DNA from 2 places in the Streptomyces sp. NPDC097129 genome. Region 2 is predicted to be linked to the other one. Evidence: riboswitches for the same ligand, from Rfam matches in the RefSeq annotation. Region 2 holds a riboswitch; the other holds the start of a gene.
What was found. Region 2 has a riboswitch for cyclic di-AMP ahead of AC0B9F_RS10145 (M23 family metallopeptidase). Riboswitches for the same ligand answer to the same signal wherever they lie in the genome.
Positions count from the first base shown of each region.

Region 1: another riboswitch for cyclic di-AMP. It lies ahead of AC0B9F_RS36435 (M23 family metallopeptidase); the one in region 2 lies ahead of AC0B9F_RS10145 (M23 family metallopeptidase).

Region 1 covers NZ_JBVOQE010000022.1:52,755-58,420, forward strand. Annotated here, with positions in the region: gene AC0B9F_RS36415 (MarR family winged helix-turn-helix transcriptional regulator) at 1-294, shown strand, start outside; gene AC0B9F_RS36420 (GTP cyclohydrolase II) at 432-1,082, shown strand; tRNA gene AC0B9F_RS36425 (tRNA-Met) at 1,236-1,309, shown strand; gene AC0B9F_RS36430 (PP2C family protein-serine/threonine phosphatase) at 1,680-2,801, shown strand; cyclic di-AMP (ydaO/yuaA leader) riboswitch at 3,041-3,197, shown strand; gene AC0B9F_RS36435 (M23 family metallopeptidase) at 3,209-4,243, shown strand; gene AC0B9F_RS36440 (aldo/keto reductase) at 4,434-5,378, shown strand; gene AC0B9F_RS36445 (PrsW family intramembrane metalloprotease) at 5,438-5,666, opposite strand, start outside.
Region 2 covers NZ_JBVOQE010000002.1:996,467-1,002,132, forward strand. Annotated here, with positions in the region: gene AC0B9F_RS10130 (bifunctional acetate--CoA ligase family protein/GNAT family N-acetyltransferase) at 1-331, opposite strand, end outside; gene AC0B9F_RS10135 (HPr family phosphocarrier protein) at 512-793, shown strand; gene AC0B9F_RS10140 (GntR family transcriptional regulator) at 977-1,669, opposite strand; gene AC0B9F_RS10145 (M23 family metallopeptidase) at 1,880-2,623, opposite strand; cyclic di-AMP (ydaO/yuaA leader) riboswitch at 2,636-2,789, opposite strand; gene AC0B9F_RS10150 (M16 family metallopeptidase) at 3,049-4,437, opposite strand; gene AC0B9F_RS10155 (M16 family metallopeptidase) at 4,434-5,666, opposite strand, start outside.

The DNA of each region.
Region 1 (5,666 bases), on a different contig from region 2:
AGCCGGCTGACGTACGCGGTGACGCGGCTGGAGAAGGACGGTCTGGTCGCGCGCGAGAGCTGCCCCTCGGACAGGCGGGGCAGCATCGCCGTACTGACCGGCGAGGGGCTGGCCCACGTCGAGCGCGCGGCCCCCGGCCATGTGGAGACGGTCCGGGCGGCGCTGTTCGACCATCTCGGCGGGGAGCAGGTCGGGCAGCTGGAGGAGATCTGCGCGGGGATCGCGCGGGCGCTCCAGGGACCGGCTGCGGAGGACGTTCCCTGGCGCCGGCGGTCCGCACCCCCGTGCGGGTGAGGCACGTCACACGCGGTCCATCCGGCGGGTTCGCGGCGCCACGCGTTGCTTTAACTTTCAAGCAGGAGTAGGGTCCCGGGTCAAGGCACTGCTTCAAATCTGAAGCAGTGGTATCGATCGGAGCTCGGAGCACCCGTATGGCCGACGCCCTTGTTGTCCCCGCCGCCACCCCGCGCGCCCGCGTCCGGGTCCCGCTGCGCTTCGCCGACGGCTACCGCGCCGACGCCGAGCTGGTCACCTTCCACGGCCTCACCGACGGCCGGGAGCACGTGGCCGTCGTCCTCGGCGAGCCGGGCGAGGTCCCGCTCGTCCGGCTGCACTCCGAGTGCCTGACCGGCGACGTCTTCGGCTCCGCCCGCTGCGACTGCGGCCCCCAGCTGCGTGAAGCCGTCGAACGCATCGCCGGCCGCGGTGGCGTCCTGCTCTACCTGCGCCAGGAGGGACGCGGCATCGGCCTCTACAACAAGCTCGACGCCTACGCCCTCCAGGACCAGGGCCTGGACACCTACGCCGCCAACGCCGCCCTCGGCCTGCCCGAGGACGCCCGCGACTACACCGCCGCCGCGCAGATGCTCACCGCGCTCGGGATCGGGTCGCTGGACCTGCTGTCCAACAACCCGGACAAGGCCGGTCAGCTGCGCGCCCTCGGGCTCGACGTCCGCGACCGGGTGCCGACCGGCGTCTTCTCCACCCCGCACAACGCGCGCTACCTGCGCGCCAAGGTGCTCCAGACCCAGCACACCCTGCCGCTGGCCGAGCTCGGACTCGCGGAACGCGGCGTGGGCTGAGTCCAGAGGGGCGCGAAGGGGCGCGAAGGGACGCGGAGCGCGCGAAGGGGCGCGGAGGGGTGCGCGAAGGGGGGTCGGCGGGGCGCTCCGGTGGCTGGTGGGGAACGTGGTCGTCGGGTGCCCCGCGGATGACGTACACTGGAGTCACAACGACGCGGGGTGGAGCAGCTCGGTAGCTCGCTGGGCTCATAACCCAGAGGTCGCAGGTTCAAATCCTGTCCCCGCTACTGAAGGCCGAGGGCCGGAAGCCGAAAGGTTTCCGGCCCTCGGTTTTTTCGTCGTCAGCCTCCTCTTCTCTCCGCGCCCGGCGTCATCCGGTCGGCCCTCACCGCTCGCCGCCCCCGCCCGCACCGGAAAACCTGTACGGGCGGGACGACGGCGGACAGGGACGGTGGGAGAAGAGCGGTGCGGCCTGGTGACGCGACGGACGACGGGCCGTACCCCGGCGCCGAGAGGTACGTCCCCGAGGCCGGGGAGGGCTCCCCGGCCGACGGGTGGGCGCCCGGCGCCGGGGCCGCCCCGGAGGCCGACGCACGCGCCTCCGCCCTCGGCCTCGGGTCCGGTCCCCGCGCCGCCGTGCGGCCGGCGGGCGGCCCGGTGCCGGACCCCGGGCCCGGGGACGGCGGCGAGCCGCGGCCCACGGAGGGCCGGAGGATCTCCGCCGCGCGGGCCTTCGTACGGATCCTGCCGGTGCTGCTCATCGCGGCCGGCGCGGTCTACGACTACTGCACGCCGTCCGACTTCACCGCGGCCCCCTTCTTCACCGCCGCGCCCCTGGTCGCCGCCCCGCTCTACAGCCGCCGCGGCACGCTGCTCACCGGGCTCGCCGCCGTCGCCGTCATGCTCGGTCTGCACCTGACGATGGGCATCGTCTGGCACACGGACGCCGTCACCGAGCTGGTGACCGTCGCCACGGTCGCCGTCCTGGCCGTCCTCATCAACGCCCTCGCGCGCCGCAGCAGCGAGCAGCTCGCCTCCGCGCGCGAGGTCGCCGAGGCCGCCCAGCGCGCCGTACTTCCCGAACCCGCCGAGCGGATCGGCGGGTTCCAGATCGCCGCCTGCTACGAGGCCGCCCGCGCCGACGCGTTCATCGGCGGCGATCTGTACGCCGTGCAGGACAGCCCGCACGGCGTCCGGCTGATCGTCGGGGACGTGCGCGGCAAGGGCATGGGCGCGGTGGCCGCCGTGGCCGTGGTCATCGGCGCGTTCCGCGAGGCCGCCGAGCAGGAGGCCACGCTGGAGGCGGTCGCCGAGCGGCTGGAGCAGGCCCTGAGCCGCGAGGGCGCCCGGCGCGAGGGCCTGGACGCGTTCGAGGGGTTCACCACCGCCGTCCTCGCCGAACTCCCGCACGGCGACGGTGTCGTCCGCGTCGTCAACCGCGGTCATCCGCCACCGGTGCTGCTGTACGCCGACGGCACCCTGCGCACGCTGCTGCCCGCCGAACCCGCGCTGCCGCTCGGCATGAGCGAGCTGGGCCCGTGGCCCGACCGCGCGGAGGAGGCCGTCTTCCCCGGCGGGGCCACGCTGCTGCTGTACACCGACGGCCTCTCCGAGAGCCGCGACCGCCACGGCCGCTTCTACGACGTCGAGGCGCGGCTCGCCGGACGGGTCGTCACCGCGCCCGGCGCGTTGCTGGCCGCCGTCGCGAAGGAGGTGCGCCGGCACTCTGGCGGCGGGATGGCCGACGACATGGCGCTGCTCGCCGTACGCCGTCCGTGAGGTCACCATGCGTGAGCGGATGACCGCCCTGCGCATAACAATTGACGCACCATCATCAAAACGAGGTTTTGGACGTGACGCCTGAGAGGCGGTCAACTGCCCCTTTTGCGGCGGTCGTGGCGTGTAAGTCCTGGCCAGGAATGTTAATGATCAAGCCGAACGGCTTGGAATCCGACCTCCGGGTCTATTAACGTTCGATAACGCAGCGCGGTCGTCCCAGCCGTCACGAGAGGCGGCTCCGTGCTCACGCGCCGAATCCCGTAGGGAACCGGGGAACCACCACCTTGGGGTGAATCTCGCGTCAGCCGCCGTCGTCCGACGGCCGGTATACGCGCGTAGGAGACCTTCCTGCTCCGAACCCGTCAGCTAACCCGGTAGGCGAGACGGAAGGAAAGGAGTACGCCCGCGTGGCGTCCAACCAGCCTGCCCCGACAGCCCCGTTCGTGCCGAGTCAGCAGGGCCCCGAGGCCCTTGTCTACGGCGGACACCGCACCGACGAGGGCCCGTGGGAGGAGTGGAACCCCACCGAGGACTCCGTCCGTCCCGTCCGTGGCCGGCACCGCGTCGCCAAGCAGCGCGGCGGACTCGCCCGCAGCTCCACCGTCCTCGGCGTCGGCGTCATCGCCGCCGTCGGCGCGGGCGGCATGGCCAGCGCGCAGACCGGCAAGCCGCCGGTGTCCATCTCCCTGCCCGATCTGCCCTCGGTCGGCTCGCTGATCTCCGACCACGCGGACGCCGGGCCGCAGGGCTCCGCCACCCCGCTCAGCGACATCGGCGTCGCCTCCGAGAATGACGGGCAGCACACCACCGACGCCGGTGAGGCGCTGCGCAACCGGATCATGGCTCAGGCCGAGTCGCAGCAGGTCCAGGTCGACGTCAAGGCGCAGGCCGCCGCCGAGGCCGCCGTCACCCGGCAGGCCGCCGAGACCGCCGCGCGGGCCGCGAAGGAGGCCGCCGCCAAGGCCGCCGCCGCGAAGGAGAAGGCGGAGCAGGAGGCGAAGCAGAAGGCCGAGGCCGAGCGCCTCGCCCAGCTCGCCAAGCAGTTCACGCTGCCGACCTCCTCGTACACCCTCACCTCCCGCTTCGGGCAGGCCGGCTCGATGTGGTCCTCCGGGTACCACACCGGCCTCGACTTCGCCGCCCCCACCGGCACGCTGATCAAGGCCATCCACAGCGGCACCATCACGGAGGCGGGCTGGGCCGGCTCCTACGGCTACCGCACGATCCTCACCCTCGACGACGGCACCGAGCTGTGGTTCTGCCACCAGTCGTCGATCAGCGTCAGCGTCGGGCAGAAGGTCGCCACCGGCGACGTCATCGGCCGCGTGGGCGCCACCGGCAACGTCACCGGGCCGCACCTGCACCTTGAGGTGCACCCCGACGGGCAGGCCTCCGGCATCGACCCGATGGCGTGGCTGCAGGGCAAGGGCCTCACCCCCTGACCTCGTGCGCCACCCCTGATCCCCGGCGGTCCTGACGGCATCCCCCCCGACGTCAGGGCTGCCGGTCGCTGTCTCACGTGCTGCCGCCCAGCGGTGCTGTTCACACCGTGCTGGTTTCCGAGCGGAATGGGTCGGTCCGGAATGGGCCGGTCCGGAATGGGTCTGCCCTGCCGGGGCGTTGACGCAGAGCATGACTGCTCTCCGCAAGCTCGGTACGTCCGACCTCGAGGTCTTCCCGCTCGCTCTCGGCGGCAACGTCTTCGGCTGGACCGCCGACGAGACGACGTCCTTCGCCGTCCTCGACGCCTACGCCGCCGCCGGCGGCAACTTCATCGACACCGCCGACTCCTACTCCGCCTGGGTCGAGGGCAACCGGGGCGGGGAGTCCGAGACGATCATCGGCAAGTGGGTCAGGGCCCGCGGCAACCGCGACGACGTCGTCATCGCGACCAAGGTCAGCCAGCACCCCGAGTACCAGGGCCTGTCCGCCGCCACCATCAAGGCCGCCGCCGACGCCTCCCTGCGCCGCCTGGACACCGACCGCATCGACCTCTACTACACCCACTTCGACAAGCCCGAGGTGCCGGTCGAGGAGATCATCGGCGCCCTGGACGAGCTGGTGAAGGCCGGCAAGGTCCGCCACATCGCCGCGTCCAACATCTCCGCCGAGCGCCTGCGGGCCTCCCTGGAGTTCTCCGACCGCGAGGGCCTCGCCCGCTACGTGGCGCTCCAGCCGCACTACAACCTGGTCTCCCGCGACACCTACGAGGGCGACCTCCAGGACGTCGCCGCCCGCGCCGGCCTCGCCGCCGTCCCGTACTACGCGCTGGCCTCCGGCTTCCTCACCGGCAAGTACCGCCCCGGCACGACGGTGGACAGCCCGCGGGCGGGCGGCGCCGCGCAGCACCTGCGGTCCGAGCGCGGACGTGACGTCCTCACCGCCCTGGACGAGATCGCGCGGGCCCACGAGGCCCCCGTCGCCACGGTCGCGCTCGCCTGGCTCGCCGCGCAGCCGACCGTCGCCGCCCCCCTCGCCTCGGCCCGCACCACGGACCAGCTCCCGGCGCTGCTCGGCGTGGCGGACCTGACCCTGACGGAGGCGGAACTGGCGCGGCTCACGCAGGCGTCGGCCTGACCGACGCCCGCCCGTGCCCTCGGTGACGCCCGCCGTGGCTTCGGTGGCGCGTGGCCTCTCTACGACCGGTAGGGGTTGTACGCGGGGTACGCCGGCTGCGCCGCGTACCCTGCGTGGCCCATGTGCCCGGCCCCGGCGTACGGCAGGTGCGGCGTCGCCGCCCCGGGGGCCGGCCACGGGTGCGCGGGCCACGGCAGCATCACCGGCACCGGGGGCGCGGCCGCCCGGGCCGCGTACTCCAGCGCCGGACGCGCCAGCTCCCGCAGCCGCCACACCTCGTTCAGCAGC
Region 2 (5,666 bases):
CGTCGGCGGGGGCGGACGCGGGCATTCCGTTCACGCCGATCCGGTCGTAGCGTACGGTTGCGATGAACTCGCCGCCGATCGTGGCCGCGAGTCCCACCCTGTCCACAAAGTCGTGGTGTGTGAAGCGGTGGACGTCCTTCGCGGACAGACGCGGGTAGGGCGCGAAGAAGCGGTAGTACTTCGACTCGTCCGACACCTGCTCGTAGAAGCTGACCAGGCGGTCCGCGTCATCGACGGTGATGGGGCGGATCCGCGCGGTGCCGCCGTCGCGCAGCACCACGTCGGCCTCCCAGTGGGCGGGGTACTCCTGCCTGTCCGACGCGCTCTGCATGGGGCCCAGAGTACGGCTCGCGTACGACAACGGCGCGGGGCACTCTGTGGAGGACGGATGCCGGGTCGAGGCCGAGGCCCGGTGATCGCGTCCGGATGGGGTCGCAGGACCTCTCCGGGCATGCTTCACCTTATGGGAAACTGGTCTAGACAACCCTGAGAAACTGAAGGGCAGCAACACATGGCTGAGCGCCGCGTCAACGTCGGCTGGGCCGAGGGCCTCCATGCCCGCCCCGCCTCCATCTTCGTCCGAGCCGCCACGGCCGCAGGCGTCCCGGTGACGATCTCCAAGGCCGGCGGCACCCCCGTCAACGCGGCCTCCATGCTGGCCGTCCTCGGCCTGGGCGCCCAGGGCGGCGAGGAGATCGTCCTCGCCTCCGACGCCGAGGGCGCGGACGCCGCCCTGGACCGTCTGGCGAAGCTGGTCTCCGAGGGCCTCGAGGAGCTCCCCGAGACCGTCTGAGTCACGCATGACCGTCTGAGTCACGCATAAAAGAAGCCGCGTCGGCCTTTCGAGGCCGGCGCGGCTTTTCTTTTCCCGCCCCTCCGTGACACAGGAGGGAATCGACGACTCGAAAGAAAGCGTCAAAAGGGCAGCACTTTCAGCGGGGCACAGATATCCCGTTCTTTGTATACGGCGCTCGTGTTAATGCCGTAGGCCCGACGTGTTTACGGGATGTTGCGAACTCCTCACCCGCCCGGGGCCGTCGCCACTGAAGCGGCGCAGCCGGTACGCGGCGGTGGAGCGCTCGGTGTGCAGGGCGGCGACCGCGCGGGCCCGCTCCCCGTCGCCGCGCGCCACGGCGTCCGCGATCGCGCCGTGCTCGGTCCAGGTCCGTACGGGGTCGGCCGACGGCTCCACCGCGTACATCCAGGCGAGCTTGTGGCGCAGCTGGGTGAGCGTCGCGGTCAGCGCCTGGCTCCCGCACGCCTGGACGAGCGTCTCGTGGAACCAGCCGCCCAGGGACCGCAGGTCGTCGCCGGTGCCGTGCCTGGCCCGGTCCTGACCGAGGCGCACCAGGCCGCGCAGCACCTTCAGATGCGCCTCGGTGCGCCGCTGGGCGGCCCGCGCCACGCCGAGCGGCTCCAGCAGCATCCGCATCTCCAGCAGGTCGGCCGCCTCCTGCTCGGTGGGTTCGGCCACGCACGCGCCCGCGTGCCGCCGTGTCACGACGAAGCCCTCGGCCTCCAGGGTGCGCAGCGCCTCTCGCACGGGCACCCTGGAGACGCCGTAGCGGCGGGCGAGGAGTTCCTCGGTGAGCCGGCTGCCGGGTTCGTGGACGCCTGCGACGATGTCGTCCCGGATCGCCGTGCACACCGAGTGCGCCGGAATACGCATGTCCGACCTCCGCCTTGATCCCCGTGAAACGCCGACGATGGACGCGTGTTCCGTGACTCTATTCCAAGGGGACGGAATTTCCGACGGCAGAGCGGATTCCATGGATATTTTTTGGTCAGTTCACCGGGGTTTCCGGGAGAGGAGGCGAAAACGACGAAAGCCCCGGCACGGTGGGCCGGGGCTTCGCGATGCTGGTGCCGTTCTCGGGCGTCAGACGTTCACGCCGTGCGCGCGCAGATAGGCGACCGGGTCCATGTCGGAGCCGTAGTCGGGGCTGGTGCGCGCCTCGAAGTGCAGGTGCGGGCCGGTGACGTTGCCGGTCGCGCCGGACAGGCCGATCTGCTGGCCGGTGACGACCTGCTGGCCCACGACGACGCCGATCGACGACAGGTGCCCGTACTGGCTGTACGTGCCGTCGTGCATGCGGATGACGATCTGGTTGCCGTAGGCGCCGCCCCAGCCGGTGTCGACGACGGTGCCGTAGCCCACCGCGTGCACCGTGGTGCCGGTGGCGGCGTGGAAGTCGATGCCGGTGTGGTGGCCGGAGGACCACAGGGAGCTGCTGGCCTCGTAGCCGGTGGAGACGTAGGAGTGCGCGATCGGGGCCGTGAAGCTGTTCAGGCGCTTGCGCTCGGCCTCGCGGGCGGCGCGCTCCTTGGCCTCGTGGGCCCGCGCGGCGGCGGCCTGGCGGGCGGCCTGCTCGATGGCCGTCTGCTCGGCGGCCTGCTTCTGGGCCTCGGCCTGGGCGTCGATCTGCGCGGCGACCGTGTCGTCGACGCTGATGACGGGGAGCAGACCGGTCTGCTCGGCGGAGGTGTCGGCGGCGAGGGCGGGGGCCGCGAGGGCGCCGATGACGCCGGTGGTGGTGAGCGCGGCGATGCCGGCGGCCTGCGTGGTGGTGCGCTTCATCCGGCTCGGACGGCGGTGCTTCCCGGTGGCGCTGACGAACGCCATGTGGTGGCTTGTCCTTTCCTTCCCTCTCGCCTACCGGGTTAGCTGACGGGTTCGGAGCAGGAAGGTCTCCTACGGACTCCCTCGCGGGCGCCCGATTCACCCCAGGGACGTGTGGGTCCCCGGCTCCCCTGGCTCGCGCCGTACGGGGACTCGGCGATGGCTGTCCGGTGCCGCGGGTGCGGCGCACTGCCTGACGGACAGCCCGGACGAAAGTACGGTGATCGACCTTCAATCCTCAAACGAAACAGGGGTTTTGTAGCGCATCCCACAGGTCAGACAGGCAACCTCCGTCCCAATTCGGGCATATGTGGGATGCCGCGCCTTCGATCACAAACAGACCTGTGGATACGGCCCTGACATGGCCTGTGGACATGGCAGGGGCCCTGGTGCTCCGTCAGGAACCAGGGCCCCACGCGCGTGTGCGGCTACTCCGCGCTCACCACGGTGACGGCGCCGACGCCGAGGGCCTCGACGGGCTCCTTGATCTGCGCCGCGTCACCGACGAGCACGGTCACCAGACGGTCCACCGGGAAGGCGTTGACGACCGCCGCCGTGGCCTCCACGGTGCCGGTCGCGGCGAGCTGCCGGTACAGCGCCGCCTGGTAGTCGTCGGGCAGGTGCTGCTCGACCTGGTCGGCGAGCGTGCCCGCGACGGCGGCCGCCGTCTCGTACTTCAGCGGGGCCACCCCGACGAGGTTCTGCACGGCGACGTCGCGCTCGGCGTCGGTCAGGCCGTCCGCCGCCAGGGTGCGCAGCACCTTGAAGAGGTCGTCCAGCGCCGGGCCGGTGTTCGGCGTGTCCACGGAGCCGCTGATGGCGAGCATCGCCGCGCCCGTGCCGTCGGGGGCGGAGCGCAGCACCTGGCTGAAGGCGCGCACGCCGTAGGTGTAGCCCTTCTCCTCGCGCAGGACGCGGTCCAGGCGGGAGGTGAGGGTGCCGCCCAGGCAGTACGTGCCGAGCACCTGCGCGGGCCATACGCGGTCGTGCCGGTCGGGGCCGATCCGGCCGATGAGCAGCTGCGTCTGGACGGCGCCCGGGCGGTCGACGATGACGACGCGGCCGGTGTCGTCGGCGGTCACCGCCGGCACGGGGCGCGGCTCGGTGCGCGAGCCCGTCCAGGCGCCCAGGGTGTCGCCGAGGAGGTCGTCGAGGTCGAGGCCGGTCAGGTCGCCGACGACCACCGCGGTCGCGGTGGCGGGGCGCACGTGCCGCTCGTAGAAGGCACGCACGGCGGCCGCGTCGACGGTGGCGACCGTCTCCTCGGTGCCCTGACGCGGACGCGACATGCGCGAGGTCGCCGGGAACAGTTCCTTGGACAGCTCCTTGGCGGCGCGGCGGGCGGGGCTGGCCAGCTCGTGCGGGATCTCGTCGAGGCGGTTGCGCACCAGCCGCTCGATCTCGCTGTCGGCGAACGCGGGCGCTCGGAGGGCGTCGGCGATCAGACCGAGGCCCTTGGCCAGCCGGGAGGCGGGCACCTCCAGGCTGAGCCGGACGCCCGGGTGGTCGGCGTGCGCGTCGAGGGTGGCGCCGGCGCGCTCCAGCTCGGCGGCGAAGTCCTCGGCGGAGTGCTTGTCCGTGCCCTCGGAGAAGGCGCGCGCCATGATCGTGGCGACGCCGTCCAGACCGGCCGGCTCGGCGTCCAAAGGCGCGTCCAGGAGCACCTCGACGGCGACGACCTGCTGGCCGGGGCGGTGGCAGCGCAGCACGGTCAGGCCGTTGTCGAGCGTGCCGCGCTCGGGGGCCGGGAACGCCCACGGCTTGGCCTCGCCCGCCTGGGGCCGGGGGTGGAAGTCCATCGTGGCGAGCTCGGTCACTTGGCCGTCTCCTCGTTCTCGTTGCCTGCCTCTACGGTCGCTTCCTGCTCCGGGTCCTCCGGCACGTCGGCGTCCTGGGCGGCCTCCGGCGTCTTCGGCTCGTACACGAGCACCGCGCGGTTGTCGGGACGCAGGCGGGCCTTGGCGACCTCCTGCACCTCCTCGGGCGTCACTTCGAGGACGCGCTTGACGGCGGTGAGGGCGAGCTGCGGGTCGCCGAACAGGACGGCGTAGCGGCACAGTTCGTCGGCGCGGCCGGCCACGGTGCCGAGCCGGTCCAGCCACTCGCGCTCCAGCTGGGCCTGCGCGCGTTCCATCTCCTCGGCCGTGGGGCCCTCCGCGGCGAAGCGGGCGAGCTCCTCGTCGATGGCGGCCTCGATGACCGGCACCTCGACGTCCCCGGACGTCTTGACGTCCAGCCAGCCCAGGGAGGGTGCCCCGGCCAGCCGCAGCAGACCGAAGCCGGCCGCGACGGCCGTACGGTCGCGGCGCACCAGCCGGTTGTACAGCCGGGAGGACTCGCCGCCGCCGAGGATGGTCAGCGCGAGGTCGGCCGCGTCGCACGCGCGCGTGCCGTCGTGCGGCAGCCGGTAGGCGCCCATCAGGGCGCGCGCCGGGACCTCCTCGTGGATGACCTCGCGCAGCTGGCCGCCGATGACGTCGGGCAGCGCGCCGTCACGGGGCGCGGGCTTGCCGTCGTGGGAGGCGATGGAGCCGAAGTACTTCTCGACCCAGGCGAGGGTCTGCTCCGGGTCGATGTCGCCGACGACCGACAGGACCGCGTTGTTCGGCGCGTAGTAGGTGCGGAAGAACTGGCGGGCGTCCTCCAGGGTGGCCGCGTCCAGGTCCGCCATGGAGCCGATCGGCGTGTGGTGGTAGGGGTGGCCCTCGGGGTAGGCGAGGGCGGTCAGCCGCTCGAAGGCGGTGCCGTAGGGGACGTTGTCGTAGCGCTGGCGGCGCTCGTTCTTGACGACGTCGCGCTGGTTCTCCATGGACTCGTCGTCCAGGGCGGCCAGCAGGGAGCCCATGCGGTCGGCCTCCAGCCAGAGGGCGAGCTCCAGCTGGTGGGCGGGCATGGTCTCGAAGTAGTTGGTGCGCTCGAAGCTGGTGGTGCCGTTCAGCGACCCGCCGGCGCCCTGCACCAGCTCGAAGTGACCGTTGCCCTTGACCTGGGCGGAGCCCTGGAACATCAGGTGCTCGAAAAGGTGAGCCAGACCCGTACGCCCGTT